Phragmitibacter flavus: one gene and its partner. The protein of the gene in region 1 interacts with the protein of each later gene in a pairwise test. Links are inferred from orthologs where the notes say so. Each region holds a gene or a part of one and is shown on either strand. Other genes may lie near its edges. The genes, in order: dprA and recA.

What was found.
Region 2: the proteins of dprA (region 1) and recA interact in binary tests that used the Bacillus subtilis proteins (3 or more experiments, as listed by UniProt). The link is inferred for Phragmitibacter flavus from one-to-one orthologs.

Annotation. Positions count from the first base shown.
Region 1 is NZ_VAUV01000006.1:270,710-286,502, forward strand. The notes cover bases 1-2,764. They hold dprA (DNA-processing protein DprA), read left to right. Parts: upstream 1-714; coding sequence 715-1,815; downstream 1,816-2,764. Other genes in these bases: aroB (3-dehydroquinate synthase), read left to right, coding at 1-673; FEM03_RS09535 (PLP-dependent transferase), read right to left, coding at 1,812-2,764. Also shown: more of FEM03_RS09535, read right to left, coding at 2,765-3,317; bioD (dethiobiotin synthase), read right to left, coding at 3,542-4,183; FEM03_RS09545 (DMT family transporter), read left to right, coding at 4,502-5,419; FEM03_RS09550 (sugar phosphate isomerase/epimerase family protein), read right to left, coding at 5,444-6,388; RadC family protein, read left to right, coding at 6,648-7,343; lpxA (acyl-ACP--UDP-N-acetylglucosamine O-acyltransferase), read left to right, coding at 7,488-8,285; FEM03_RS09565 (DUF6807 family protein), read left to right, coding at 8,467-9,417; FEM03_RS09570 (hypothetical protein), read left to right, coding at 9,477-10,805; FEM03_RS09575 (NHL repeat-containing protein), read right to left, coding at 10,980-12,320; FEM03_RS09580 (S8 family serine peptidase), read left to right, coding at 12,502-15,793. UniProt on the Bacillus subtilis protein: Protein that helps load RecA onto ssDNA during transformation. Binds cooperatively to circular ssDNA, is able to bridge different segments of DNA. Favors the loading of RecA onto SsbA- or SsbB-coated ssDNA and formation of RecA-DNA filaments.
Region 2 is NZ_VAUV01000002.1:308,476-324,495, reverse strand. Bases 5,715-8,705 are described here. They hold recA (recombinase RecA), read left to right. Parts: upstream 5,715-6,644; coding sequence 6,645-7,766; downstream 7,767-8,705. Other genes in these bases: FEM03_RS03390 (YdcF family protein), read right to left, coding at 8,275-8,705; FEM03_RS03395 (pentapeptide repeat-containing protein), read left to right, coding at 7,907-8,185; FEM03_RS03405 (type II secretion system F family protein), read left to right, coding at 5,715-6,525. Also shown: FEM03_RS03430 (ATP-dependent 6-phosphofructokinase), read right to left, coding at 1-148; FEM03_RS03425 (DUF1592 domain-containing protein), read left to right, coding at 308-2,170; FEM03_RS03420 (helix-turn-helix transcriptional regulator), read right to left, coding at 2,255-3,088; FEM03_RS03415 (sugar phosphate isomerase/epimerase family protein), read left to right, coding at 3,219-4,031; FEM03_RS03410 (Gfo/Idh/MocA family protein), read left to right, coding at 4,201-5,352; more of FEM03_RS03405, read left to right, coding at 5,527-5,714; more of FEM03_RS03390, read right to left, coding at 8,706-9,039; vccA (Verru_Chthon cassette protein A), read right to left, coding at 9,103-12,963; FEM03_RS03380 (voltage-gated chloride channel family protein), read left to right, coding at 13,108-14,382; FEM03_RS03375 (alpha/beta hydrolase), read right to left, coding at 14,385-15,509; FEM03_RS03370 (ABC transporter permease), read right to left, coding at 15,563-16,020. UniProt on the Bacillus subtilis protein: Multifunctional protein involved in homologous recombination, DNA repair and competence.

The DNA of each region.
Region 1 (15,793 bases):
AGTCGACTCTAGCGTCGGCGGTAAAACCGGCGTCAACACCCCCGAAGGCAAAAACCTCATTGGCACCTTTTCCCAACCCGCCCTTGTCCTCGCCGACACCGCCACCCTCGCCACCCTGCCTCCCCGCGAATACCGCGAAGGATTCGCCGAGATCATCAAACACGCCGCCATTCGCGACGCCGCCATGTTTGACCTCATCACCAAAACCGCCACCGACTCAACACTGCTCCCCGACCTCATCGCCCGTAACGTCGCCATCAAAGCCCGCATCGTCGAAGCCGACGAACACGAACTCAACGGCACCCGCGCCCTCCTCAACTTCGGCCACACCCTTGGTCATGCCATCGAAGCCACCGCCGGCTACGGTCAACTCTTCCACGGCGAAGCCATCTCCCTCGGCATGATCGCCGCCACCCACCTCAGCGTCCAGCACAGCGGACTCCCCCTCAGCGACGCCGAAGAAATCTTCGCCCTCCTCAAACTCTACCAACTCCCCACCCAACTCCCTTCCTCGCTGCTCACGGACCCCATCTTGAAACACATGCAGCACGACAAAAAATTCAGCGAAGGTCAAATACGCTTCGTCCTCCTGCGCGACCTCGGCGAAGCCTTCCTCACCAAAGACCTCACCCTGGCCCACCTCACCAGCGCCCTGGAACACCTGCGCAGCTAAAATTTAGCCTTTAGCCTTCATCCTTTATCCTTTCCCCCGAAATGACCTCCACCCACGCCCGGCTCGCCCTCAATCTTCTCCCAAAAATCGGGCCCATCCGCGTCCAGCGCCTCCTCGAAGTCTTCGGCACCCCCGAAGACATCCTCCGCGCCAAAGCCAGCGACATCCAGCAAATCGATGGCTTCGGCAACGACCTCGCCAGCACCATCGCCCACTGGAAAAAGCACATCGATCTCGACCGCGAACTGCGCCGCATCCAGGAAGAGAATCTCACCCTTGTCACCCCCGAAGATTCCGTCTATCCCGACCTCCTCAGCGAGATCCACGATCCCCCGCTTCTCCTCTACGTCCGTGGCCAGATCACCGAACGCGACCGCCACGCCGTCTCCATCGTTGGCGTCCGCAACGCCACCGCCTACGGACTTGCCACCGCCAAAAAACTCGCCTTCCAACTCGCCCAAGCTGGCTACACCATCATCAGCGGCCTCGCCCGTGGCATCGACACCGCCGCCCACGAAGGTGCCCTCGCCGCCAAAGGCCGCACCATCGCCGTCATCGGATCCGGCCACGCCAAACTCTACCCGCCCGAAAACGCCGCCCTCGCCGAACGCATCGCCGAAAGCGGGGCCGTCGTCAGCGAATATCCCGTCGACTACCCTCCCGACAAAACCACCTTCCCACAGCGAAATCGCATCGTCAGCGGCTGGAGTTCCGGCACCATTGTCGTCGAAGCCGCCCTGCGCAGCGGCTCTCTCATCACCGCCAATCAAGCCATGGACCAGGGCCGCACCGTCTTCGCCGTCCCCGGCAACATTGACCGCCCCTCCTCCCACGGCTGCAACCATCTCATCCAACAAGGAGCCAAACTCGTCCAGGATGCCTCCGACATCCTTGAAGAATTCAACGTCCTGCCCCTGAACATCATCAGCAGCGCCGACGCCCCCCATGGCGGTCACCGACCCGACCTCAGCGAACAGGAAGCCGTCGTCCACAGCGCCCTCAGCACCGATGAACTCCACATCAACGAGATCGCTCTCGCCACCAACCTCCCCATCGGCACCGTCAGCACCACCCTCATGAAACTCGAAATGAAAAGCCTCGTCCGCGCCCTCCCCGGCAAGTTTTATGTCAGGCTGGTTTAGGCTGAGGCGAGCTCCAACGCCCGCTTCATCCGCTCAATGATCACCTCTTCCGGCTCCAACCCGGTCGAAAACCGGATCAACGACCGGTCTACCCCACAGCTCTCCGCCCACTCCAGCTCATCATAATGAGCCAGCAACGTATAAGGACACGCCAGCGAATAATTCGTCCCCAAGCTCGGCCCTTTGCAGAACTCCATCGCATCATAAACCGAAGGCGTTTTGCTGCGATCCTTCAGCACAAACGAAAGCAAACTTCCGTGCCCGCCATCCGCACGCTGCAGATGGTCATACACCCCGCTCTCATCGGCGATGCTGTGATACACCTTATCCACCGCAGGATGCTCACTTAAAAATTCATACAGTGCCACGCTGTTGCGGCTCATCGTCTTCACCCGTTGCACAAAATCTCGCGAGTTGACCTCCAAGGCCACCGCATCCCCACGCCAAAGTGAATGATCCGCATTCGCCTGCAAAAACGCGGTGAAGTCATCGTGAAACGGCGAATCTCCATTCACGATCACACACCCCGCCAGCACATCCCCCATACCAGAGAACGCCTTCGTCAAACTCGTCGTCACCACGTCCGCCAGCAAAAACGCATCAATGTTCACGCACGTCGCCACCGTATCGTCCACGATCAGCGGCACGTCCTTCTCCTCGACAAAAAGCATCTCCACCACCTTGCGCAAATCCACGCATTTCATCAGCGGATTGCTTGGCACCTCCGCAAAAATTCCCGCCAGCGGTTCCCCTTTCACGATCTCCCGCAGACGCTCAAAATCGTCCTCATCGTTGAACGGCAAAAAGTGCGCTCCGCTGCCGAACTGCTCCTGCAGCTTCAACACATCCACATACGGAAAATCCAGCTGCACCGTTTTTCTTCCCGGCAACAGCGCCGTCAGCATCCGATGCACCGCATAATTCGCCGCCATTCCCGAAGGAAACAGAAACACATCCTCCGGCCTCTGACCCGTGATCCCCGCCAGTCGCTCCTTGATTGTCCTCTGCGCCGCCTCCCCCTCTTCAAACGTCACCGCACTCCCTGATCCCCCAATCCCCGCAGCCGCCTCCGCCTGCCGCGCGCTCACCAACTCTCCACAAAACCGCCAGAACCGCCGCGCCACGTCATACACTTCTTTAGGAAAAACCAAAACCCCCAACTTTTCCGGTCCCCACTCCAGCACCCGCGCCTGCACCCCGGCATGCTTGCGCACATAATCCGATCCTCGTTGCGCATGCACTTCCCTCGGAAAAACCAAAACCTTCTCCCCTGAGCCCGCGCATTCCTTCTCCACCAAATCCATCAACCCCTGCACCAAAGGCGGCACAAAAAAGCGCGGGTATCCACTCTGAAACTTCGACACCACCGCGGGATCTTTTTCCTCATAACCGATCACATGTTCCCACAAAGGCAGGCACACCGAAACTCCGTAGGGAGTTGGCGGAATCGGCAGTCCCAAATCTTCCGCCCGGCACAAAGGATCAACGAACAAATCGCGCATGAGGACCCTCATTCTGCCTCAAATCCCACCGCATGCAAATTCGATCATTTCTTCTCCTCGTCCTCGTTCTCCTACTCGTCCTCCTACTCCCCACACCAAACTCCAAGTCTTTGCAGATCCACCGATTCACCCGAGTCATGTTCCCGCCCTTGACCGCTTCATTCGCAACGCTCTGCCATCAGGAGAGGAGGAGTAAGAGTAAGAGTAGGAGGACGATTCCCCCCTCACTCACTCTCCAGCAGCGACTCAACCAACGCCGAGCCATCCGTCTCGCCGTGCATCACCTCACCGATCACCGGTATATTCAGCGACTCCTCGAGAATCATCCGGTGCGTGATCGACGCCGGATGACGTTCATCGGCCACATGATTCAAAATGATCCCCGCACAGGTCAACCCGCGCGAATGAATCGATCGCGCCGTCAAAATCGTGTGGTTCAACGCCCCCAGCTTGCTGTTCACCACAATCAGCACCGGCAAACCCAGCCGACGCGCAAAATCCGCCACCGTCACCCTCGGCGCCAACGGCACCTCCCAGCCGCCCACCCCCTCCACCAGCACATGCCTATACTCCCCGGCCAGCTCGCGGAAATCCGCATGCAAAGCGTCCAGATCCAGCTTGCGATTTTCAATCAAAGCTCCCGTGTAAGGCGACGCCGGCGTCTTCAAATAAACCGGATTCACCTTGTCCATCGTCATCCCCGGTGCACCCGCTGCCAGCAGCGCCTTGGCATCCTCCCGACTCCCACACGCAAACGGCTTGAACCCCACCGCAGGTCTCCCCGCCTGATTCAACGCCTTCAACAAAAGCGAAACCACATGAGTCTTTCCCACGTCAGAATCCGTGCCCGTCACAAACCAATGCATGCCCCTCCATAATCGGATAACTCCACTCCGGCAACCCGCAAAACGTAGAAGGTCCGTCCCGGGCCTTTCATCTATCCTCCAAGGCCCGGGACGGGCCTTCTACTTTCCCGCCACTTGCAATACCGATCACCCCGCGCTAAATCCCCATCGTGCATCAACCTGCTGCCACCATCATCATCATTACCAAGCTCTCCTGGCTAAAGTCCGGCGGACGGCAGTCGATGTTTGGTTGATGATACCCCTGAAATTTCTCAACCCTCTCATTCTTTCACCTACCCGCCCGCCCGCCACCACCAGCGCGCGGGTTTTTTGTTTTTTATGTCCCTGTCCCTCCGCACCTCCCTCATCACCTTCGCGATCGTCGCCACGAGCTCCCTTTTCTTCTGCTCCAAAGCGATCTTCGTCAAACTTGCCTACCGATACGACCTCGACGCCGTCACCGTCCTCGCCCTGCGCATGGCCATCGCCCTGCCCTTTTTCCTCATCGGCGGCTACCTCAACTCGCGCTCCCGCAAAAACGACACCGTGCCGCTCACCGGAAAAGACTGGCTCCACCTCGCCGCCCTCGGCTTCTGCGGCTGGTATCTCTCCTCCGTGGTCAACTTCATCGGACTCCAGCACGTCAGCGTCAGCCTTGAACGCATGATCCTTTACACCTACCCCTCGCTGGTCGTCATCGGCTCCGTGCTGTTCCTAGGCAAACCCATGCGCGCCCGCATCATCATCGCCATGCTCGTTTCCTACCTCGGCATCGTCATCGCTTATCAAGCCGAAGCCACCAGCCATCTCGGCCAAAACAACAACACCCTGCTCGGTGCCACCCTCATCTTCATCAGCGCCGTCACCTACGCCATCTTTGTCCTCCTCAGCGGACAGATGGTCAAACGCATCGGCCCCACGCGCTTCACCTCCTGCGTCGTCGGCTTCTCCGCCGTCTTCGTGCTCATCCACTTCGCCCTCACCCATCCGATCTCCGCCCTCACCAACCTTCCGCCCGGTGCCTACGGCTGCGGAGTGCTCCTCGCCATCCTCGGCACCGTCATCCCCTCCTACCTCTTCGGCATCGGCATCCAACGCGCCGGTTCTCAAGCCTTCGCCATCATCGGCATGATCGGTCCCCTCGGCACCGTCGTTCTCGCTTGGTTCCTCCTCGGCGAAACCATCAACCCCATCCAGGTCCTCGGTCTCCTCCTCACCCTCGCAGGCGGCGTCGCCGTCAGCTTGGTGAAATCATAAAATTCATCCTTTCGCCTTCATCCTTTATCCTTGTGAAGCCCCCCACCACTCCGTCAACGTCGCCAAATCTCCCTTCGTCGCCGCAATCGCCTTCTCGAGATACCCCTCCTCCTTTACCGACCCCTTCAAATATTCCACGTGCAGCGACACCGGTCCGGTCCACTTCAACTTCTTCAACTCCTCCACATACCCCTTGCCGACCACCCCATCCTTGAGCGGGCAATCCTGAAACTTTCCGCCCTCCATCGGCTTGAAATTTTTGAAGTAATACGCCCCCACATTTTCCTTCACCAACGCCAGCTCCAGCGGCCACGATTTCCCCCCTTCAATCATCGCATGCATGATGTCGAAAGCGAACGACATCTGCTCCACCGGATACTCCCGCAACACTCCATAAGCATCCCACACCGGTGCCCCAAAATACTCCTTGCCCGAGTGATTCTGATACATCGCCCCAATGCCAATCTCCTTGCTCAACGCCGCCAGATCCTTGATCGCCGGCTTCCATTCCTCCACCTGATCCCAGATCGGTTTCTTCAAATCATACCGGAAATAATTCATCCGGTAATGCATCACCCCCAGCGCCTTCGCCGTGCGCAACACCTTTTCCGTGTGCTGCTCCTCATTCACTGCATTGATCCCCGTCGTCAGCATCGTCAACGTCAGCCCGCGATCCTTCAACACCGCCGCCAGCTTCGGCAAATCCTCCTCCACCCGTTCCGGCTCCACATGCCCGCCCTTGCGCACCGGTGCATCCACACCCTTCACGCCCGTCGCCACAATCGCATCCGCCAGCCGCTCAAAATCCAACCCCTGAAAATGTTTCGTAAACACCGACACCATCGGCATCTCACCCGCTCCTTCGCCCTCAGCCGCCCGAACTCCCTCGACTCCGCCCAAAAGCGCCCCACCCGTCGCCAAAACCGAACGCCCCAAAAACCCACGCCGCGAAAAATTCTTCGTCATCATATTCATCACTCAAACACAACGCCCCCAATCCCGTCAATCTCGCCAGCAATTCATCAACCACAGCAGGACACCGACAGATCAATCAGAGCGAAACTATTCGTGTAAATTTGTGTCCATTCGTGGTTCCCTGAGTTTTAATCACGAATGGACACAAATTCACACGAATCCTAACCACAGCATCTAAGAATATCTGTGTTCATCTGTGTCCATCTGTGGTTAAAAAGAAAACCCCTGTTTGTCCACCCACCCCCAAACCCCCATGAATCTCAGAATCCACGACCTCCCCGAAAACGACCGTCCCCGCGAACGCCTTCTTGAACTCGGTGCCCGCACCCTCACCAACGCCGAACTCCTCGCCATCTTCATCAACACCGGAGCCAAAGGCGAAAACGCCATCCAGATGGCCCAGCGTCTCCTCCAGCAATACCGGACCCTCCGCCACCTCTCCACCCGCAGCGGCAAGGAACTCGTCCAACAATTTCGCGGACTCGGCCCCGCCAAAGCCGCCCACATCGCCGCCGCCTTCGAACTCGGCCGCCGCGCCTCACAGGAAGAAGTCCGCGAGCAACCCATGGACAACCCCGCCCTCATCCATCAATACCTCGGCGGCGACATGGCCCGACTCGGACACGAAACCGTGCGCATCCTGCTGCTCAACACCCGCATGCATCTCACTCACGATGAAGTCATCTTCCAGGGTTCCCTCAGCGAAAGCACCGCCCATCCCCGCGAAATCCTCCGACCCGCCATCGTCCACCGCGCCCACGCTTTTATCCTCGCCCACAACCATCCCAGCGGCGACCCCACTCCGAGCGAAGCCGACCGACGATTTACCCGCCGACTCAACGCCGCCGCCGAACTCCTGCAAATCAACTTCGCCGACCACCTCATCATCGGCGCCCCCCGCAACGGCGCCCCGCCTTACTTCTCGTTCCGCCAAGCCGGCATGATCTGATTCCCACCAATCGATCAACCACAGACGGACACCGATAAACACCGATAGCTTCCCAATATCTATCTGAGAAAATCTGTGTCCATCTGTGTCCACCTGTGGTTAAAAAGCAAGACTCCCTTCCCATTTCGCATTCCGACTTCCAAAATGCCCATTCATCCCAGCGCCCTAATTTCCGACGAAGCCCAGATTGACCCCACCGCCGATATCGGCCCCTACGTCATCATCGAAGGCCCCGTCCGCATCGCCGCAAATTGCCGCATCGCCGCCCACGCCCAGATCATTGGCGACACCCACCTCAGCGAAAACACCCTCATCGGTCGCGCCGCCATCATCGGCGAAAACCCCCAGGACATCGGCTTCGATCCCAACACCCCCAGCGGCGTCCGCATCGGCAAAAACAACACCATCCGCGAACACGTTACCATCCACCGCGGCTCCAAACCTGACAGTCATACCACCCTCGGCGACGGCAACTTCCTCATGGCCACCAGCCACCTCGGACACGACGTCATCCTCGGCGACAAAAACATCATCGCCAACGCCGTCCTCCTCGCCGGTCACGTCCAAGTCGGCAACGGCACCTTCATCGGCGGCGGCGCCGTGTTCCATCAATTCCTGCGCATCGGCGACGGCTGCGTCATCCAAGGCAACGGCAGCTTCAGCAAAGACATCCCCCACTTCTGCGCTGCTCAACGCATCAACCGCGTCACCGGCCTCAACGTCATTGGCCTCCGCCGCGCCGGCTTCAGTCCCGACGACCGAAAATCCCTAAAGGCCCTCTTCGATCTTATCTACCGTCAGGGCCACAACCTCACCCAAGCCCTCACCGCCGCCCGCCAACAAACCTGGCCCGAGCACGCCGAAAAATTCCTCCAGTTCCTCGAGGCCCACAGCAAAAAAGGCATCTGCCGCCTCAGTCAAGATTCCAGCGACGAAGAATAACTCTTCCTCCTGCTCCTACTCTTACTCCTACTCCCCTCGCCAACCATCGCCAACGCCGGTTGGCTCCGCGACACCTCGCGACATCTAGCAGAATCATCTCGTCCTCGTCCTCCTACTCGAACTCGTCCTCGATTTTCAGGAAACACCAGCAAGAGCCCTCCTCACCCCCCGTTCTACTCCCATGTCCGCTTCCAATCGCAGCCTCATCGCCCTCCTTCTCACCCTAGTCGCCGCCCCTCTCCTCGCCGCCGACTTCAAACTCGCCCCCTCATCCAACGGCCACCTCGACATCCTGCAGGACAACAAAATCGTCGCCCGCTACATGCACGGCTTCGACCCCGCAAAACTCACCGACACCTACAAACCTTATCTCCATATCTTCGATCCCGAAGGCGAAGCCCCCATCACCAAAGGCCCCGGCGGCGACTTCCCGCATCACCGCGCCATCTTCCTCGGCTGGAACAAAATCCTCGTCAATGGCAAAAGCTACGACCGCTGGCACATGAAAGGCGGCAATCAGATCCACCAGAAATTCACCGGCGAAAAAGCCTCAACTGACGGAGCCACCTTCACCTCCACCATCCAATGGGAAGGCGAACCCGGCGCCACCATCCTCGAAGAATCCCGCACCATCAGCGTGCTGCCTTCCACCGCCCCCTTCTACGCCACCGTCGACCTCACCTCCACCCTCATCGCCAAAGCAGGCGACACCGTCCTCGATGGCGACCCCGAACACGCCGGCCTCCAATACCGCCCCGCCCAGGAAGTCGACCGCAGCAAAACCTCCTACCTCTACCCCATCGAAAAAGCCAATCCCCAGAAAGACCTCGATTACCCCTGGTTCGCCCAGACCTACAGTTATCGCGGCAACGACTACACCGTCATCTATCTCAATCACCCCGAAAACCCCAAAGGCGCCCGCACCTCCGCCTATCGCGACTACGGCCGCTTCGGCACCTTCTACAAAACCGACATCAAGCACAACGAAACCGCCACCATCAAAGTTCGCTTCCACATTTCCCAAGGCCCGATGCCCAGCGCCGAAGCCATCCAAAACCTCTGGAACGCCTACACCGGCAAAAGCGAACCCACCCCAGCCACCACCCTCAAATCCGCCGCCGCCAAGAAATAGCGCGCATCCAAACCCGACCCAACCCAACCCGCGAGGCGCAAAACCTTTTTCCTCCCGCCATGCCCTCGGCCCAAGCAATCTTCAAGCGCCGCACGGTTCTCAAAGCAGGCTTGAGCTCACTGGCCCTAGTCAACCTCGGACGCCCCACTTCGTCTCGAGCCGTCAACCCGTCCGACAACATCGCCGAAGCGGCGCATCAGGAAATCTGGCGACGATTCATCGACTCACGATTCGACACCATGCTACACTACGCGGGCCTCAATGGCGAAGTCATCCTGCCCACCCGCGAAGAATGTCTGGCCGCCAAACCCAATGGCCTGAGCTGGTCGACCCCGATTGAAGACGGGCCATTCTTTGGTGGTTTGTATCTCGACGGCCTGTGCAATCGCTGGCGAGCCAAGCGCGACGAAGAATCCGCCAATAAGGCCCATCGCATCGCCACCGGGTTGATGAAACTCGCCTCGCTAAGTCCCACGCCCGGATTTGTGCCGCGCGGCATCGGTGCCGATGGCCAGTCCTGTTATCCCGCCAGTTCCGAAGACCAGGTGTTTCCCTGGTTCTACGGCCTGTGGTGTTACTGGCGCAGCGGACTGATGTCAGAAGCGGATCGCCCCAAACTGGTTGCCCTGTTGCGTGATACCGTGATCGCCCTTGAAAGTCATCAATGGCGTGTCCCTTGCATCCGTCCGGACTTTGGTTATCGCGGCACCTTCACCCGCGCCACGGCCCACGACGCCGCCCGCTTTTTGCTGCTGCTTCGCGCCATGCATGAAATGACCGGCGAGGTTCAATGGCTTGAACAATATCAATCGCGCATGATCGAGAAGATCGGCAAACAAGGTCAAACCCGTCTCCAAGTTTGCGCCAGCGGACTAGAATACGGTGGCCACAACGGCAGCGAAACCTATCTCTGGACGCACTCCATGTCGCAAGCCTCCCTGCGCGCCCTCGCCGATCTGGAAACCGATGCCGAAACACGCAACGCCTACACCACCGGCCTGCGAGTGTCCGCCGAACGTGCCGCCCCCCACCTCGAACGAGCCAGCAAGTATGACCCTTTGGCGCGATCCAACTTCGACATCGACTGGCGCTTTTTGAACGCCTCATGGAAACCCCAGAAAAACAGCGAAGAAGCCATCGCTCTGGGTCGCAGTCAGTTGCCCCTGTGGGCCAGTCACAACCCGCGCAGTCCCTACGAAGACGACACCGCGCGCGAACCCCTGTTTGCCGCCTGGATCATCGCACTGGCAGGCGAAAAAACGCACGACCAACCACCACTCGAGTCCATGCTCAAGCGCTACGATTGGTCAAGCATGCATACCGCCAGCATGTTCATCGTCATCAACCTCCAATTTGAGTCCCACCGCGGCACATCCCCAACCCAATAATCTCGACCCAGTTTTGGAGTGCGGGGCTCAGCACCGCTTTGGATGCTCCTCCAAAAAATCTGCTTGCTCCCAGCATGACCCAGCCGGTCGCTTCCTAACGTCGCATCGTCGTGCTCGCCTCCCGAAATGTCCGAAAGCTCAACATCGCGGCGGTCATGGAGGTGTTTATCCCGGTCAGTGGTCATTCGATGCATCATCCACTTTTTTCCACGCGGCGGAGTCCAGGCTTTGAACCAAAACAGGTTTTCTCACCAGCAATTCGAGTTTTTGAGCGAGATCGCCAACAATGCTAGCAACCATATCCATGGGCAGCGTTCCTTCAAAAATCACGGACAATCGTGAGCCTTCCTCCTTGTAGCGCACAACGACCCCCTGCACATCAATTCGAGTCCCATTAAAATCGTCACCTCGACGACTGTAATCATCCTCATCCCAATCGAAGGGTCCGTCTTCATCATGGACCTCACTCTCTTCCTCCTCTCTCACTTCCGGGAGGTCCCGATAAGGCACGGGCGGATGATACAGGTGGCGGATGATCTCCAGATCCGGAACAAATCCTTTTTGATAAAGCTCCGCTGCAGCTTCCTTGGCGTAGCGGTTGCATTTACCAAACCGATTTTGAAAGTCCTCCCAAATAGACCCCGGAACAAGTTCCTCCAGCGACACCTCGGCACTGGCAGGCATGCCGTGTCCACATTCGACGGCCCAGGGGAGGCTTCGTAGATTGAACAACCCCAAATCCCTGAGTTCGCTGGACGACAACACGTAGGTTTCCCAAGGCTTCGCACTGAGCCGCCGCCACTGCAACGTCTTCAAATCCAGCGACCACTCATCGGGATTTTCTCGAAATCCTTCACCCTTTTCTGCTACAGGGACCGTTATGCCTCCCATGATGGTGATGGTGTGGCCGTCATCACTCAATGCCGCAACGTGATCGTGCAACCAGCCTGGCTGGTCACCATGAGTCTCGATCAAACGCATCGACCAGGTTTCCAGATTCAACTCCGCCACTTGAGCAGGCTTTTCCGTTTTGCTCTCCAAATAACCGTTGTTACCGATGATGATAATTCGGTCGCCCACCAGCGTGGCGGTGTGGAAGTCCGTAGGCGGAAACACGTTTTCAGGGTATCCGTAGAGGTCAAGCGAACCATCAGGATGTTGCACGGTGACGTCATTGTAGATTTTGAAATCCGGGTCATAAAAATCCTCATGCTCGCCGGCAATCATCACCACGCGTCCGTCCGGCAATAACGTGACGGACTGACCAAAACGGGCAAAACACCATGCGGGTCCGGGCTTGCTTTCATCCCATGGCGAGGGAAAACCAAAACGCTCGCGGGCGTTGTAAGCATGCATGCGGGTGCGCACCAACCACTCCCACAGTGGATTGTTCATGCGCTGCGGATTGGTCTCGCCAAAACGAGGCGACCACCATTTTGCAACGACCTCTGGCGTGATTGCCGAAGCATCCAGCCGGTCCGGTTTGTAGCGCTTGGGACGTTTGGCAGGCTTCATCTTTCCATTATCTGAGAGCACGTGGGCGAACGCCAACCTGAAAATGGCTCGCATCGACGATTACGCACTCGTCCATGTCGGAATCAGACTTTCTTCGAATGGCTGCAAAGGCTCGGGACCAGCCTTCTGCTTTGTTTTGCTTGGCGGGAAGCGCAATTTCCGATAGCCTCAGATTGCCTAAATGCGCTTCACAAAAAATACTGCCCTCGGGATCTCTGCGATCCTGCTGCTGTTGCTGATCACAACAGCCGGCTTTCTTTTGTGGCAACATCAGGATCAATCGGCTCCCTCACCGGACCTTGCAACCTCCGCACCGCAAGCACCCGCCCCATGGCAGCTGAGCCAGTCCACCGCCCGCCCGCCATCCTCTGAACCGGCAGCCTCCCCCTCCTTTCCTGCACCTCCATCCGGTGTCAATCCGCCCCCCAATTCCCAGAACCTTCCCCCAGAAATTCGCTCCGGTAAAATCATCGCGACCACCCTTTCCTCCCCCGCCCCGACCGGCCAACGTCGCCGCACCTCCGTCTACCAGACCGATTTCAAATACCCGCTGCTGCGCACTGAAGAACAATTCACCACCGCACCTGACGGCAGCGAAACCCTCCTCAAACGCCGCACCATGGTGGCCGACCACCTCAAGGTCCGCCTGCGCAACGGCTTCAACGAAACCCAACTGCAAACCTGGCTGGCCGGACACAATTTATCTATTCGCCGCCGCATTCCCAACACCCCTTTCTATCTGGTCGCCCTCCCCAACAGCGACTTCGCCACCTACGACCGCGCCCTGCAAATTCTCGGCGACCGCACTGGCCCTACCGCTTACGGCGAACCCGACTACATCGTCGGCATCAACCAATCTCCCACTGCCCCCAGCGACTCCCGCTTCGCCGAACAATGGCCGCTGCGCAATACTGGTCAAACGGGTGGCGTCTCTGGCGCCGACATCAACGTCCTCCCTGCCTGGACCACCAGCACCGGCAGCGAATCCGTCATTGTTGCCGTGCTCGACACCGGCATCGACACCACCCATCCCGACCTCGTCGCCAACCTGTGGATCAACCCCGACGAGATCGCCGGTGATGGCATCGACAACGACAACAATGGCTACGTCGACGACCTCCATGGTTTCAACTTCGTCACCAGCAACGGCGCTCCCACCGACGGACACGGCCACGGCACCCACACCGCCGGCACCGTTGGTGCCACCGGCAACAACGACATCGGCATCAGCGGCGTTGCCCAAAACGTCAAAATCATGGCGCTCAAATTCCTCTCTGACAGCGGCAGCGGCACCGATTCCGACGCCATTGAAGGCCTTGCTTATGCCACCGCCAATGGAGCCATGCTGACCTCCAACTCCTGGGGCGGAGGCGACTATTCCCAGGCCCTCGAAGAAATCATCCAGGAAGCTGCCGCCGCCGATGTCGGTTGTGTCATCGCCGCTGGCAACGACGGCACCAACAACGACATCATTCCCGTTTATCCCGCCAACTACGACTCGCCCAACAACATCATCGTTGTTGCCGCCACCGACAGCAGCGACATGCTCGCCTGGTTCTCCTGCTACGGCAAAAACACCGTCCACCTCGCCGCCCCGGGTGTTGAAGTTCTCTCCACCCTGCCCGGCGGTGGATACGGCCTCAACAGCGGCACCTCCATGGCCACCCCTCACGTGTCCGGAGCTGCCGCCCTGATGCGCGCCGCCAATCCCGACATGAGCTTCGCCGCCATCAAAACCGCCCTCATTGCCCAGGCCCGTCCGGTCGCGTCCCTCGATCCAAAAATCATCAGTGGCGGTGTCCTCAATGTCGGCGAAAGCATCCCCCTCGCCGTTGCACCGTATCCCGTCATGACCGCCAGCGACATCGACGACTCCGGCACTGTCGAAGGCACCCTAGGCAACAACGACGGCATCCTCAGCCCCGGTGAAACGGCCGCCGTCACGCTGACCATTCGCAATCTTGGCGGTCCTCCTGCGGAAGCCATTACCGGCAGCATTGCCCTGAACACGGCCAGCCCTCTCATTACCCTGACCAACGACACCGCCACTTTCGGCACCATCAACAACGGGGCCACCGCTCAAAACACCGCCACGCCTTATCTCATTAGCATCGACTCCACCCACCCCACTCCCGCCGATATCCCCCTCACGCTGACGCTCACTGACGACGAAAATCGCACCTGGACCCACGACCTCGTCCTGCACCTCTATACCACCTCCACCGTCAGCGGAAGAGTCACCCAGCTTGACGGCACCACCCCCATCGCCAACGCCACCATCACCCTCGCAGGCATCGTGCCCGTCACCACCACCACCAACGCCGAGGGCGACTACACCGCCACCGCCGTCGACGGCACCTATACCGTCACCGCGACTGCCACCAACTACATCCCTTCCGAGCCGCAATCCGTCACCGTCCCGCCCACGGTCACCAACATCAACTTCTCCCTCGGCTTCTCCAGCCTCAGCGTCACCCCCCTGCAACTCGCCGCCACTCTTCAGGAAGACACCACCACCACGCAACCCCTGTCCCTCACCAACCACGGCGACCAGTCCCTGACCTGGCAATTGCTCGAACTCGCCCAAGCCACGACTCCACCCGCCGAACCGCCGCCCACGGTCACTTCCGCAACCTCACTTCTCGCCAGCCATTTCTCTTCTCCCACTTCCAACACCAACCAACCGCGCACGATTGAAGAAGGCCCCGCCAGTCCGATGCGCGTTCCGTCAACCCCCCGAACCCTCAACAACGATACCGCCACCATCAGCACCCTACCGTTTTTTGACGGATTCGAAGACGGCACTTATGACCTCTGGTTTGATGGATTCAGTGACGAAGCCACCCGCGAAGTCGTCACCGACCACGTCGCCGTCGGCAACCACAGCTTCCATTTCCGACTCGATGGAGCCGACGATCACCTCAGCGGCATCCATCAGGAATTCGACTTTGGCACCCGCCCCGGTTACGCCTCTTTCCGACTGCGCACCTCCGCCCGCGACCAGGCTTCGGGCTACTTCGTCCTCGGCGACGTCGCCGGCGGTTATCTCGTCGACTTCATCTGGTTCTTCGCCAACACCAACGGCCGCTTCTACATCAACGACGACGTCGGTGGCAATCAGCTCATCGCCTACGAACCCGAGCGCTGGTATCACATCGAATTCCGCAACATCGACTGGACCACCCGCACCTTCGACTACGCTGTCGACGGCATCGTCATCCAGACCGGCATCCCCTTCCGCAACGGCACCGCCGCCAACGAATGCGCCTACGCTTTTGTCTACAACTATCACAGCGGCGTCGACACCTGGTGGGACAACATCACCATCTCCAGCGACGCCCTCGACTGGCTCACGATCTCGCCCAACTCCGGAACCCTTGCCCCTGGGAGCAGCACCGACCTCACCGCCACCTTCGACGCCACCAATATCACCGCCGGCATCCATCAAGGCACGCTTCGTCTACTCACCAACG
Region 2 (16,020 bases), on another replicon or contig:
CCTCCTCTTCCTCCAGCTGCGATGTCGAAGTCTCATGCCTAAACAGAATCCGGTCTTCATCATCTTTGAAAGGCGCCTCAACCGAGCCAATATGATGCAACGGTGTGGGGAAAAGACACGGACCTAAGGATTGAATGTGAGTATCCACAAGAAAGTTGAGGGTATTGAAAATCTAAGCGAGCAACGCACCTTCCATCAAAGCACAACCAGTGCCAGCCAATATCTCTGCTCTCGACCATAAAAATCGACACTTCGCAACGTAACCATCACTCGCCCCCTCCCTCTTCCCCTTTCGTCCCGCCCCATCATGCTCCGGCCTCTTGCCATCTCATTCCTCCTTCCTCTGGCCATGCATGCCGCCTCCACCGTCGACGCGGTGCAGCACTCCCTCACCGATTCCATCATCCCCCTGCTCGAAAAAACCTGCATCGACTGCCACGACGCCGACCTCGCCAAAGGTGACATCGACCTCGAAAAACTCTTCACCCCCGGCAAAGACCGGCTCGACATCCGCTTCTGGCTGAAAGTCCGCGAACAACTCCGTGCCGGCACCATGCCACCCGCCAGCAAGCCCCCTATTCCCGAATCCGACAAAACAGCCGTCCTCTCCTGGATCAAGCAGAACGAACAAGCCCTGCTCAACGCCCCCATCGGCAGTCCCGGACCCGCGCGCACCCGCCGCCTCAACCGCGAGGAATACAGCAACACCATGCGTGACCTCTTCGGCATCAAGAGCCGGCCCGGCGACCAGTTCCCCACCGACGGCTCCGGCGGCGAAGGATTCAACAACAACGCCGACACCCTCAGCATCTCCCCTCTCCTCGTCGAAAAACACTTCCTCGCTGCCGGAGAAATCATCGACGAAGTCTGGTCCGATCCCCCACTTCGCAGCCGTCTCCTCGCCCCCGTTTACAGCGACAAACTCCCCGGCGACCTCGGTGCCGACCTTGCCCTACGCCCCTTCCTTCTCCGAGCCCTTCGCCAAATCCCCAGCGAAGACACCGTCCAAAAACACCTCAACATCCTGCGTGCCGCCCTCAACCGAGGAGCCAATTGGGACGAAGCCATGCAGGCCATGTTCAAATCCGTCCTCATCTCCCCTCGTTTCCTCTTCCTCGAAGAAGCCCCCGCCCCCAAAGACAATAACCAACCCCGCCAGCTCAACCACTTCGAAATCGCCACCCGCCTCTCCTACTTCCTCTGGTCCACCACCCCCGACGACGAACTTCTCAGCCTCGCCATCACGCAAAAACTCCACGACCCGGCCATCCTCACCGCCCAAACCCGACGACTCCTCGCCCATCCCAACGCCAAAGCCTTCGTCAAAAACTTCGCCGGTCAATGGCTCCGCTTCGAGGACATCCACGACAAGGCCAATCCCGACCGACGCAAATTCCCCGAGTTCAATCGCAAAATCCGCCAGGCCCTCTACGACGAAATCTTCCACTACACCGAAAACATCCTCCTCAAAAACGGCAACGTCCTCGACCTCCTCGACAGCAACTACACCTACCTCAACCAAACCCTCGCCAGCCACTACGGCATCCCCAACGTTCAAGGCGAAGAATTCCGTCAGGTGAAATTCACCGACACCAAACGCGGCGGACTCACCACCATGGGCGGCTTCCTCGCCGTCAACTCCTACCCCCAGCGCACCAGCCCCGTGCTTCGTGGCAAATGGGTCCTCGAACAACTCATGGGCACCTCCCCACCCCCGCCTCCACCCGACGTCGGCGGCCTCCCCGAAGACGATCGTAAACTCAAAAACGGCACCCTCCGCCAGCGGCTTGAAGCCCACCGATCCAAACCCGCCTGCATCGGCTGTCACGTCCGGCTTGATCCCCCCGGCTTCGCTCTTGAAAACTTCAGCCCCACCGGCCAATGGCGCGAAAATGAAAACGGCAAACCCCTCGACACCACCGGCACCATGCCCGGCAACCGTCCCTTCACCACCCCCGCCGAATTCCGTCAAATTCTCATGCAGGACAAGGATCTCTTCATCCGCAGCCTAACCACCCGACTGCTCGGATATGCCCTCGACCGAGGCCTCGAAGTCAGCGATCAGCCCGCCCTCCTGCGCCTCGAAAAAACCTTGCGCGACAGCAACCATCACATCGAACCCCTCATCATCGCCATCACCCAAAGCCACCCCTTCCTCTGGCGCAGATGAATGAAGACAATTCGCCCTTGGAAAAAGAGCGCCCCAACCATCCTATCAGGATTCCGCCTTTAGCCTTTAGCCTTTAGCCTTTAGCTAAAACCTCAGTCCCCCCGGCCTGCGCCGCCACACCGACGGACTCACCCCCGTCTGCTGCTTGAACCACCTCGCGAAATAATTCGCATCCAGAATCCCCACCTTCGCCCCCACCTCCTGCACCGGGCGTTTGTCCTCCAACATCGCCACCGCACGCTTCAATCGCACCCGCGAGCGCAACTGCCCCAACGTCAGTCCACACTCCGTGCGCAGAAGCCGGTTTAAATGATCCTGCTGATACCCCGTCATCTCCGCGATCTCCTTCAAATCGACTTCCGGACCGTCCTTCGTCTCCAGCAACCGCTCCACTCGTTTGCTCAAAGAGAAATGTTTCGCCGCCCCAAACCGGTTCACCGCCGTCAGCCATCCAATCGACTTCAGCGCCATGTCCAAGACATCCAGCACCACCGCCCCCACCCGCAAACTCATCTCGCGCTTCTCAATCTGCGGATGCCGGAACAGCGTGCTCATCCGCGCCTTCGTCTCCGCCAGCTGCTCCGCCGTCAACTGATCACACACATGCGAGGTCCCCCGTCCTCCCTCCATCACCACATCCATCACCAGACACAACGGCGGCCTGCCTCGCGACTGCTCGAATGCATGCTCCACCCCTTTCGCCACATGAATCACCGTCCCGGGCCGCGCCGGATACAGCGCCCCATCCACGCGTTGTTGACCTTTGCCCATTAAATACACCAGAATCTGGTCATGCTCATGCGCATGCGACGTCCATCTCGCCTCCGGCACATGCCGGTTCATGCGCAGCCGCAACACCTGCAAATTCGGCAGCGACAACTGCAAATCCTGAATCAACAACGGACGATAATTTTTCATAACAGTCCCACTCCCCGACACAAAGTCGATAAAGTGCTACCCGCAACCCCAATCTTCTAACCGTCACCCATTATATCTAAATCACCGTCATTCTTAGTCTTTATCCTTTAGCCTTCATCCTTTCGACATCATGCTCGCCCTCCACACCATGACCACCAAACCCTGGACGCTCGACGACTGCGCCAGGCACTACCCGCCCGCCGGAGTGCAAGGCATCACCGTCTGGCGTCAGCACCTTGAAGGGCACATCCCCCAACACGCAGGCGACCGGCTACGCGACGCCGGACTCGACATCATCAGCCTCTGTCGCGGCGGTTTCTTCCCCGCGCCCACCGCCGCCGAACGCCAGCTTGCCATCGACGATAACCTCCTCGCCATCGAACAAGCCCATGGACTCGGCACCCCCATGATCGTCCTCGTCTGCGGTGCCCATCCCGGCGTCCCCCTCCCCGAAGCCCGGCAACAAATCGCCGACGGCATCGCCGCCATCCTCCCCGTCGCCCAACAAGCCGGTATCAAACTCGCCATCGAACCCCTCCATCCCATGTATGCCGGCGACCGCTCCGCCATCAACACCCTGGCCCAGGCCAACGCCGTCATCGACCAACTCCACTCCCCAAAAAACCTCGGTATCGCCCTCGACGTCTACCACGTCTGGTGGGACGAAACCCTCCAATCGCAAATCGAGCTCACCGCAAAACACGACCGCCTCTACGCCTTCCACATTTGCGACTGGAAGACCCCCACCCTCGATCTCCTCAACGACCGCGGCCTCATGGGCGAAGGCTGCATCCCCATCATGCAAATCAAAACCTGGGTCAACCAAACCGGCTTCACGGGCCCCGACGAGGTCGAAATCTTCTCCACCCATTACTGGTCCATCGACCAGCACGACTACCTCAAAAAGATCACCCAATCCTACCAGCAACTTACCACCATGTGATTCAGAAGCTGGGGAGCACACGCATCTTGCGTGTCGTTCTTCGCATCCTGCGAAGAACCCGAGCGTCTCCAAGTCAATTAGGTATCCAACCACTTCCCCGTCCTCCCCAGCAACTACCAGCCACTCTCAACTCTCAACTCTCAACTCTCAACTCTCAACTCATCTCACCATGACCCAAACCATCGGCATCATCCTCAACGGCGTCACCGGACGCATGGGCACCAACCAGCACCTCATCCGCTCCATCCTCGCCATCATCGAGCAAGGCGGCGTCAAGGTCAGCAATGATCTCACCATCATGCCCGACCCGATCCTCACCGGGCGCAACCCTGAAAAACTCGCCGCCCTTGCCAAACGCACCGGCGTCTCCAAATGGTCCACCGACCTCCCCGCCACCCTCGCTGACCCGCAATACTCAATCTTCTTCGACGCCTCTGGAACCCTGCAACGCGCTGGCTTCGTTGAACAAGCCGCCGCCGCCGGCAAAGCCATCTACTGCGAAAAACCCACCGCCGTCGAAACTGCGGAAGCCCTCCGCCTCGCCCAAGTCTGCGAAGACGCCGGTGTCAAAAACGGCGTCGTCCAGGACAAACTCTGGCTCCCCGGCATCCGCAAATTCCGCGTCCTGCGCGACCAGGGCTTCTTCGGCAAAATTCTCTCCGTGCGCGGGGAATTCGGCTACTGGGTCTTCAGCGGCGAGCACGAAGACCAACCCGCCCAACGCCCCTCCTGGAACTACCGCACTGAAGACGGCGGCGGCATCATCATCGACATGCTCTGCCACTGGCGCTACGTCATCGACAACCTCTTCGGCAACGTCACCGCCGTCAGTTGCCTCGGTGCCACCCACATCCCCCAACGTCGCGACGAATCCGGCGAAACCTACCCCGCCACCTCCGACGACGCCTGCTACGCCACTTTTGAAACCGATACCGGCGTCATCTGCCAGTTCAACTCATCCTGGACCACCCGCGTTCGTCGCGACGACCTCTTCACCATGCATGTCGACGGCACCCACGGCTCCGCCGTCGTCAGCCTGCGCAAGTGCTGGGTCCAAAGTCTCGGCAGCACCCCCCGCCCCACCTGGAACCCCGACATCGAACAACCCATCAACTTCTTCACCGGCTGGCAGGAAGTCCCCGATGCCCTCCCCACCTACGACAACGCCTTCAAAATCCAGTGGGAGATGTTCCTCAAACACGTCGCCACCGACGCCCCCTTCCCCTACACCCTGCGCGAAGGTGCCAAAGGCGTCCAGCTGGCCGAGGCCGGTCTCCAATCCTGGGCCGACCGCAAATGGGTAAGCATCAATCCGCTCTAAATCTTCCAAGGAGCACTTCCGGCCACCAAACTCACCAATCCAATTTCGCCAGACACTTGGCCCACCAACCAATCCTTGGTGGGACCATTCAATCGTGCATGGCACCAACCCATCCAACTGCCATGCCGCATTTTCCTTGACCCCTCCCCTCCGACCCATCACCTTCATCCCCCGATGACCAATCAACAACGCGCGACCCTCTACCACGAGTTCGCCAAGCTTCTCGCCGCCGGCCTTCACGCCGACCGCAGCATTGACCTCCTCCTCGAACAACGTCCTGCCGCCCCCGTCAAGAAATTCCTCCGCGGCATCCAAAAAGGCCTCGAACAACACCTTGGATTTACCGAATCCATCGCCAAATACAACGCCTCCACCGTCAGCAAACTCGAGACCAGCCTGCTCTCGGCCGGCGAACATGGCGGCCGCCTCGAAAACGCCTGCGAACACCTCGCCCGCTACTTCGAACTCCGCCAAAAAAGCATCGACAAAGTCCTCGGTGCCCTCATCTACCCAATCATTCTCCTCCACCTCGGCCTAATTCTTCCCGACTTCATCACCTACTTCTCCGGCACTCCCATTCAGCAAATCGTCCCCCACCTTATCGTCCGCCTCATCATTCTCTGGGGCTTCCTCGCCGCCATCGCAATCCTCTGGGAACAAGGAGCCAAGGCCGCCACCAACTCCACCAGCGCCGACAGCCTCATTGGCATGATTCCCCTCATCGGCTCCATCAACCGCCACTGGGCCCTCGCCCGCTTCTGCCAGGTCTTCCACACCGGACTCCTCGCCGCGCTCAACATCAGCGAAACCCTCAAGCTTGCGGGAGCCGCCTCTCAAAGCGCCCTCCTCAACCAAGGTGCCACCAAAGCCGCCAAGGAAGTCGTCGCTGGAAAACCCCTTACCGAGGCCCTCAAATCTGGCAACGCCTTCCCCCGCTCCTTCCTCAACGCCGTGAACACCGCCGAAACCACCGGCACCCTCGACACTGAAATGGGCCGCTGGGCACAGATCGAAGGCGACCTCGCCGCCCGCTCGCAGGACCGGGCCGCCGAGTGGCTGCCGCGCATCTTCTACGTCATCGTCGTCCTCTACATCGCCAGCCGCATCATCGGCATCTTCCAGGGACTTTATGGCGAGGGCAGCGCCATCAATGAATTGCTCAACGCCTACTGATGTGCCATTGCTGACCCGACATTTTCAAACATTCGAAAAACCTTATTGCAATTCACTGTTCACTGGAACACATTGAGCCTAACTTAACTTAATTACTCACCGACTACCCCACACGAATCATGGCACGCGCTCCTAAAGAACCCACTACGACCACCGACACCGCCACCTCCAAGATCGCCGACGCGCGTTCCCGCAACCTCGACGCCGCCATCCAACAGATCCAAAAGGACTTCGGCGAAGGCTCCATCCTGCGCATGGACGAAAGCTCCCGCGTCGATGTCAGCATCATCCCCACCGGCAACTTGCTTATCGATCAGGCCCTCGGCATTGGAGGTTTTCCCCGCGGTCGTATCGTCGAGGTCTACGGTCCCGAATCCTCCGGTAAAACCACGATGACATTGACCGTCATCGCCCAAGCTCAAAAAGCCGGTGGCCTCGCCGCCTTCATCGACGTCGAACACGCCCTTGACCCCACCTACGCCCAGACTCTCGGCGTCAAAATGGAGGAACTCCTCGTCTCCCAGCCCAGTAGTGGTGAAGAGGCCCTGCGCATCTGTGAAACCCTCGTCCGCTCCAATGCCCTCGACGTCATTGTCATCGACTCCGTTGCCGCCCTCGTCACCCGTCAAGAACTCGACGGCGAAATCGGCGACGCCACCGTCGGTGCCCAGGCCCGTCTGATGAGCGCCGCCCTCAGAAAGCTCACCTCCATCATCAGCAAAGCCCGCACCTGCTGCATCTTCACCAACCAGATCCGCGAAAAAGTCGGCGTCATGTTCGGCAACCCCGAAACCACCCCCGGCGGCAAGGCACTGAAATTCTACTCCAGCATGCGCATCGACATCCGCCGCATCGGAGCCATCAAATCCAGCGATGGCACCACCACCGGCAACCGCACCAAGGTCAAAATCGTCAAAAATAAACTCGCGCCTCCCTACACCGAAGCCGAGTTCGACATCATGTATAACGAAGGCATCAGCGGCGTCGGATCCCTCCTCGACCTCGCCCTCGAAGCTGACATCCTGCAAAAACGCGGTTCCTGGATCAGCTACAAAGGCACCCAGCTTGCCCAAGGTCGCGACGCGTGCAAAGACGCGCTCAAAGCCGACCAAACGCTATACAACGAAATCGAAGTCGCGGTCAAAACTTACCTCGTTGACAAAAAAGCCGCCAAGGGTAGCAAAGCTGGCAAAGCAGCAGCCGCCGCCAGCGCCGCCCTTGCTTCCGGCGAAGACGAATAAACGAAAATCGATTTCTCAAAGATCGTCTCCCGGCGATCTCAGGATTTTTAGACCTCCCATCATCCGCTTGCCACCCGCGCAGGCGGATGATATTTTTTTGTGCATCAACCCTCCCTCATTCAACTCAAACACACCCCCTGATGAGCACTACATTCGAAGACCAAGACCTTGGTGGTGCCGAATTCACCAACAGCAACCTCAGCGCCGCCAAGTTCGACGATATCAATCTCGCCAACGCCCGATTTATCAACGTCAACCTATCCGCCGCGAATTTCGAAGACATCAATCTTTCCGGCACGGTTTTCAAGAACATCGACCTCACCAACGTCACCATTCAAGACGCCAATTACGAAGGCATGCGCATTGATGGCATTCTCGTCACCGAACTTCTCACAGCGCACGGAAAACGCCTTGCCTGAGTTCCATCGAGACAAAAGTCACTCTTTCGTTTTGTTACCAAGGATCGTTCAGGCCGAAGCCACAACGTCGAAAATACCATCACATCGCGTCACATCCAGCCTCGCCACTGATATACCCACGTTCCAATCACCTCATGGAACCAGTATTTATAAACGTTGAACCCATTGGCATGCGGCAAATGCAGCCAGCGAAAATCCCCGACATGGTTCACACTGCTCACGTAATTGCAGCGCACCGTCCCACCTAAAGACACCCCGGCTTTGACAAAGGTGCCTTCAGCCCTCGGCATGTGGAAGGCCGAAGTCACCAACAAAATCTTCGTCCACCCCCGCTCTTTCATCAAAGCCGAAACTTTCAGCGCCTCATCTCGTGTATTCGCACACACCCCCAGAGAAACCATTCCACTCGTTTCCAGGCCCATCAGCTCAAGGCCCTTCAAAACCCGATCCGCCTCCGAGTGCATCACCCCCGATTCCTTGTATCCACCCCCTCCAAGCACCAGCACCGGTGCCTTTTTCTGCGCATGCAACATCAACGCCGTGCTCAGTCGATCCGCCGAAGGATTCAAATGAAACCCCGTCGGCTCCACAAAAGAAGGCTCCGCCCCGCCTCCCAAACACACAATCGCATCCACCACCGGCCACTCCTTGTCCGGCATCTTGGGAACTCCCTCCAATCTCGCCATCAACAACGACGCCAACGGTGTGCAGGTCATCACCGAAAAAATCACCCAGGCCAATCCCGGCAGCCACAAATCCTGCCAGCGATGCCGCCACAGTCGCCACAGCAACCAACTTCCGAGCAAAACCCAAATCACTCCCAGCGGTTGCAACAGCGGAATCAACGTCTTCATCGAAATAACTTTTCGCCTTCTGCCATGGATAATCTTCGAACAAACGTTGTCTCAACTCCTCTTTTAGGGAATGAACTTCTTGCTGCTCAAGATCCGAAAACGGTAGAATGACTCCAGATTGCCCTCCTGCTCCCCTTCCTCTACCGGCTCCTCTTGTTCCTCGCCACCACCGCCTTCATCTCCCGACTCCGATCCTGATTCCTCCGGGACTTCCGCTGCGACAAGAGCGAAATCGGGCAACTCGGGATCATGCGGATCAAGGTAACGCTCAAACGTCACACTCCCACGACTCTCCGCCACCACCGCGTCCTTTTTCTCGACCCACTTCGCCCAATCTGCCGGGTCGTCTCCCCGCTGCCTCTTCAACGGCTCGAGCACCTGCACACAATAATGCACGGTGTAAGTGTTGGATTTCGTCGTCAGACGTGAATAAAGCCCGGCATACGGGCGCTCGCGAACATTGTCCCCCGTCAACGCATGTTCCGCCCAAAAAGTCGATGCACCACCGCCCTCGCCATCGCTCGGCGGCGTCGGTTCCGACTCATCAGGAACTTCCTCCGGCGTGAATTCAGACAACAGCCGCCCCTCCGGCACCAGATGCATTTCGCAGATCTCACTCGCCGTGCGGAAATACTGCCCTTCATCAAAGCGTCTCTGCCACTGAATCAAGGTCTCGTTCGCATCAATGGCAAAACGATAGTTGGCCTCCACTTCCCCCGCCCCTTTGTAAACCTCTGAAGCCTCAACCGGAATGGCCATTACCCGCTCGCTATGCAACAATGCCCGCAACGCCGTGGTGCGCTCGATGTAAGTGAACGGCATGATCTGATGATTCAAATTCACCTTTCCCGCCGTCGAAAAAGGCTCACTGATCGCATAAGGCTCCAACACCGGCATCCAGAACAGATCGAGCAACAAATGATCCGGCGGCGACTGCGCCCCCACATGCACCGGTTCTCCCGTCCCCGCAGGTCGAAACAATAACGTCTGCCACGGTTTGCCCGCTTTCACCCCGGTCGGCAACGAACCAAACATCACCGGCGAAGACACCTGACGGTTCGGCGAAAACAACCCAGGTGCTGCCAGATCCGCATTCTCTCCAGTGGCAAAAAACGGAATGTCGCCTTCAGATGCGCGAAGTCCGTTGCCTTCATCCGGTTTGTTGATGTAAGCCCCATCCATCTCCGCCCCCAGCCCGGTGTCCCAGTCGCCCGTCAGCGCCGGCTCCGATACTCCCACAGGAACATCGGGAATTACTCTCCTCTGCTGCGTAATTCCTGGCACCAGTCGCCCGTCCACGTCAGAAGCAAAAATGTGATGCTGCCCCGTCGAAGTCCCCAATGAATGCGCAAACCTCTTGCTCTGGTCATGATAAAACCGATGCGGCACAAACTGCCCCCGACTGGGCTCAAGCGGGTCCGCCCCCACCTCCGCCTGCGCCGCGATCAAGCGGTAGTCCCCGTGACGCGGCACCATCGTGCGCACCACATCCGGCTTACGAAACATGCCACCCGCGTAAAACTCAAACTCATCCAGCGTCGGCGCTGCGTTGCTGGCCAACTGCCCGGCAAAATTCAACCGACCCAAAAATTGGGGGGCGGGGGTGCCATTCGCACGTCTGGCACCACCATCCGCCGAAAACGTCCACCACGTCCGCGCCACTGTCGCAGTAGCAATTCCTTCCTCGGTCTCCTCTCCCGTTGTCCCCCCCTCCACCAATCTTGGCATCAAAAACGTCCCATTCTCAAACGGCACCTTGATCTTTTGAACGAGGAATTCATCTCCTTCCAATGACGACTCCGCCCCTGCATAAAGTGACACCTCAATCTCGCCACCTTCAAACTCCATGGTCGCCAGATCCTTGTCGGTAGTGCCCGGCGCTTCCACCACCGTGATCGGCACACTGACAAACGGATACACGTTGTCCACCGTCAATCCCCGATCTGCCGGCATCACTCCACGCGCAGGCAGCTTGCGCCCCTTCAGCAAAGCTTGAAATCCCCCTGCCCCGCCCCATGACCGTCCATGCGCCACCTCACCCGCCGCCAGCGTGTGCCGCATGGACGCATCCGCCGGAAAACCCAACGACTGACCATTCACCTTAAATTGTTCCAATCCGGTGATGCGGATCTGCATGTCCGGCCTCAATACGGGCCACCCCATCGAAGGCGAAAACAACTCCATCAACAGCAATGCCTCAATGCGTCGTTCTCCGGGAACCAATCGCTTTTCCAATGTTTGATTCTTCAAAATCGGAATGTTGGCGAAAATGTTGCTCTCCGCATCCGCCGGATCTCCGGTTGCCGTGGCGATAAACTGCAGCCCGATCTCCGACAACGTGTAAAACCGGCCCAACCCCATTCCGTCCCCAATTTTCAACGGCACTACCTGTCCATGCCCTGGCTCAACCTCGGATTCAGACACCCGCTCGCTGGTAAACTGACCTCCAGGAAGCAGACCATCATAAATATTGGTCGACCGGATATGATCCACCATCTGGGCCAAAATCTGATCACGGTCCGCCACATACTTGCCCGCAAATGTCCCCAACCGACCCGGCACCTCACGAGAAGTTAACTTCTGCAAATACGCGACCAGCTCCTGATTGCGCAACGACTCCAAAAAATCCGCCGTGGGATGATTCGAATTCTTCCTGGTGAAATGAAACCGCGCCTCCGCTCCCGTCTCCCCCATGCTCGAACAAAACGCCACCAATCGATCATACACACTCCGAAACTCATCGGTCTCCTCCTCTGCCAGCGGCCAAATCGCCACGCGCGGCCATCCGAACACATTCAGCTCCGAACCCCGGCTGTTCGTGCTCAACAAAAATCCCCGACCCGCAATCTCTCCCGCCGTTAAACCAGCTTGAACATCACGATTCTGATCAAACACCAACTCATCCACCGAGCCATACAACCGGTCCGCATCCCCAGCCAGTCGTTCCGTCTCCCAGACCGTCCCGCCTTCTGATCCACCCGCCTCAATTCTCGGAACAATGCCTCCAATCTCCTCCCTGCTCAGCTCTGGAAAAACCGCCCCCATGCTCGTCGTCGCCGGGTGCCCGGGATAACGCTGAAATTCATCCGGTGCCGGAGGAAAGCTCGCCAGCACCGCACGATCAAAACTCGACTCCGTCCTCGGCAAGTCATGATACGAACCCGGTGCATTCCCCCGCTCCCACTCATCCCCCGCCGCAGTATTGACGTTGATCTTGCACGTGTCATCATCCGTCCAGAACGCCACCCGACCCACAATCGGATTATCCTTGGAAGCCACCCCCGGCGGTCCTTCCAGCAAAACCTCATTGGCCGCCGCAGCAGCAGCACCCTCATCCTCGTCTCCCGACTCCTCTGCGCTTCCCGGCAGCGGACTCATCACCTGTCCATTTTTCAGAAGATACAACCATCGCACCGGCATCGGAGCTTCATTCTGAGGACTCACCGGGGCACCCACCACCTGCAAACCTTCAACCTCAACCCTTGGATCGAAGATCGGATACCGCAACTCCCCTTCCAAATCCGCCATCGGCAGATTCAGATCGCGATACAATCCCGGGTAATTCATCCAATCCGACGGCACCTCCGCCAGCACATCAAAAGGCACCTCATTCACTTCCTTCGTCATCTCCCGTGCCGAATAGAGCTTCACCAAACTATCCTTCGCTCCAAAAGTCCGGATCATTCCCGGTTGCGAAGCCCAGCCCACCTCCGGCCCCTGAGTGGTTGCCGACCTCACCTGTGCCATCACCAACCCCACCACACTGTCTTCCAGCAAACTCAACGACAGGATATGACTCGTGTTCCGCGAAGCCCTTTTTTCATTGGTCACATTGAGGAAAAAACCCAGCACCAAAAACATCACCAGCAAAAGCACAGTAATCACCAGCACCAGCGCCACACCCTTGCGTCGTCGTCGGTTCATGGTTTTGGGCAATAGAATTAAATTCATCGAGTCGGCGACATTCCAGCACACTACCCCGCCAAGATCAACCCCGCCACATCGAAACAAAGATTCGCACCCGGAAGCGACCCACGCTAACGTCACCCGCCGTCCATCCCGGTCCCGATGAAGCGCTGGCCTAACCTTCTCCAACCACTCAACAACCTTGCCCAACTGCTGTGGTGGAGCCTGCTCATCCTGCCCGTCGCCGTTCTCACCGGCTCCGCCAGCGCCCTCTTCCTCTGGTCCCTTGACCGGGTCACCCATATTCATTGGACCCACCCCCACCTCCTGTTCGCCCTTCCCATCGCCGGTGGCCTCGTTGGACTCCTCTACCATCATCTCGGCAAAAATTCCGATCGAGGAAACAACCTGCTCATCGACGAAATCCATCAACCCGGCGGCGGTGTCCCCGCCCGGATGGCTCCCCTCGTCCTCATTGCCACCCTCATCACCCACCTCTTCGGAGGCTCCGCCGGACGCGAAGGCACCGCCGTGCAAATGGGCGGAAGCCTCGCCGGACTCCTCAGCCGCATGTTCCGCGTTGGACCCGACACGCGCAGACTCATGCTCATGGGAGGCATCGCCGCAGGATTCGGCGCCGTCTTCGGCACCCCCCTCACGGGAGCCGTGTTCGCCATGGAAGTCCTGTTCATCGGCCGCATCCAATACGATGCCCTCATCCCCGTCCTCATCGCCAGCATCATCGGCGACGCCACCTGCACCGCCTGGGGCATCCACCACACGGTCTATCACCTCGAAGTCGCCCCCGATGCCGGACTTCGCGCCGCCTTCCATCCCCTTCTCCTCGCCAAAGTCGCCCTTGCCGCCATCCTTTTCGGACTCGCCGCCCGACTTTTCACCACCCTCACCCACGCCACCCAATCGCTTTTCGCCCGACGCATCGCCTATCCTCCCCTCCGACCCGTCATCGGCGGACTCCTCGTCATTGCCATGGTCTACCTGCTTGGCACCCGCGACTACCTCGGACTCGGCGTCGACAACCCCGACCCAAACGCCGTCTCGATCACCTCATCGTTCCAACCCGACGGTGCCCACACATGGTCTTGGCTTTGGAAAACCCTCTTCACCGCCGTCACCCTGGGCAGCGGATTCAAAGGCGGCGAAGTTACCCCCCTGTTTTACATTGGTGCCACCCTTGGTCACAGCCTCGGCCTCCTTCTTCAGGAACCCGTCGCCCTCTTTGCCTCCCTCGGATTCATCGCCGTCTTTGCCGGTGCCGCCAACACCCCCCTCGCCTGCACCCTCATGGGCATCGAACTCTTCGGCTCCCACTACGGCGTCTCCTTTGGCCTCGCCTGTTTCATCGCCTACCACTCCAGCGGCCCCACCGGCATCTACCATGCCCAACGCCTCGCCGTTCCCAAAAATAGAAGCTGAATTCACCGCTCGACTTCCTCCCGCGTCAGCACTCCGTCGCCATTCGCATCCAGCCGCTGAAAAAGTCCGGCAGGACCACTGAACTCCCCCTTCTTCACCGTGCCATCGCCGTCCTTGTCATCGCGACGCAACACCATCTCCCAGGGAATTCTTCGCCCTTCTCCACGGTTCATCGGCGGTGCCTCTCCCTCCTCCGCCACACTTTCCGTCGTCAACGCCACCACCTTCGTAGCGCCTTTCTTCAATCGCTCATCAAAAAAATCCACCACCAACTTCGCGATTTCCTCACTCCCAAACCCCGGCCTGCCATGCCCACCCCCTCGAATGGTATGCAATTGCGCACTCACTCCTGAATTCTTCAACGATTCGAACAACAACTCACTCTGATTCAACGGCACCGTTTTGTCTGCATCGCCATGCACCATTAAAAACGGCGGATCATCCTTGCTCACATAATTGATCGGATTTGCCCGCGCCGCCTTGTCCTTGTTCTCCAAAACTGCGCCCCCTAGCAACTTTGCCTCCGGCGACTCCACATTCGCAACCCTCTCATAACCCGGCGTCTTCACAAACACCTCAAAGTCCGTGGGCCCAAAATAATCACAGACCGCCTGCACCCGGCTCGACTGATCCAAATGAGCCCCCACATCAAACGCTTTCACATCGCCACTCGTCCCCATCAACGCCACCAGATGCCCGCCCGCTGAACTCCCCCACACCCCAAATCGCTTCGCATCCAAACCATACTCATCTGCGTGCGCCCTCAACCAACGAACCGCCGCCTTGCAATCCTCAATCTGCGCCGGAAACACCGCATGACCGCTCAACCGATAGTTGATGCTCGCCACCGCATATCCCTTCTCGACGTAACCCCCGCGCAACGGCGGACACCCCTCCTTCGAACCATTCTGCCAACCACCCCCATGCACCCAGATGATCAATGGCAACAACTCATCCGACTTCGTCTCCGGCAAATAGAGATCCAGCTTATGCCGCTCATGTCCGTCCTTCACATAAACCAAATCCCGATGAGCTTTCACCCCCTCCGGCACCCGCACGGGGGCTTGCGCCCAAATCCCAAACGCCATCCCACTCAGGCCAAACATCAACAAAGATCCCAACTTCATCATGCCCATCCAACCCGCCCATCGCCACAAAGTTTCAACTCACCTCAACTTCATCAATCCCCGCCCTTCGGATCAAACGCATCGCGCAATCCATCCCCAAGGAAATTCAGCGCCAGCAAAGTCGATGACATCAGCGCCGCCGGAAATGCCAGCAGCCACCATTTGCTGTCCAGCGGATTGATCACCTGCGCCCCGTCCTTCAACAGCGACCCCCAGCTCGCCGCCGGATCTTCAATTCCAAGACCTAGGAAGCTCAAAAAGCTCTCATCTCGGATCACCGCCGGAATCGTCAACGTCAAACATGTCAGCACCAGCGTGCTCAAGTTCGGCCACAGGTGCTTCCACAAAATCCTCCACCAACCCTGCCCCATCGCGCGGCTTGCCGATACAAACGCCAGCTCCTTCAACACCAGCACCTGCCCCCGCACCAACCGAGCCATCGTCAGCCATTGCACCAATCCCAGCGCCAAAACCAGAATCCCTATCCGCGAATATGGAATCGCATCATTCG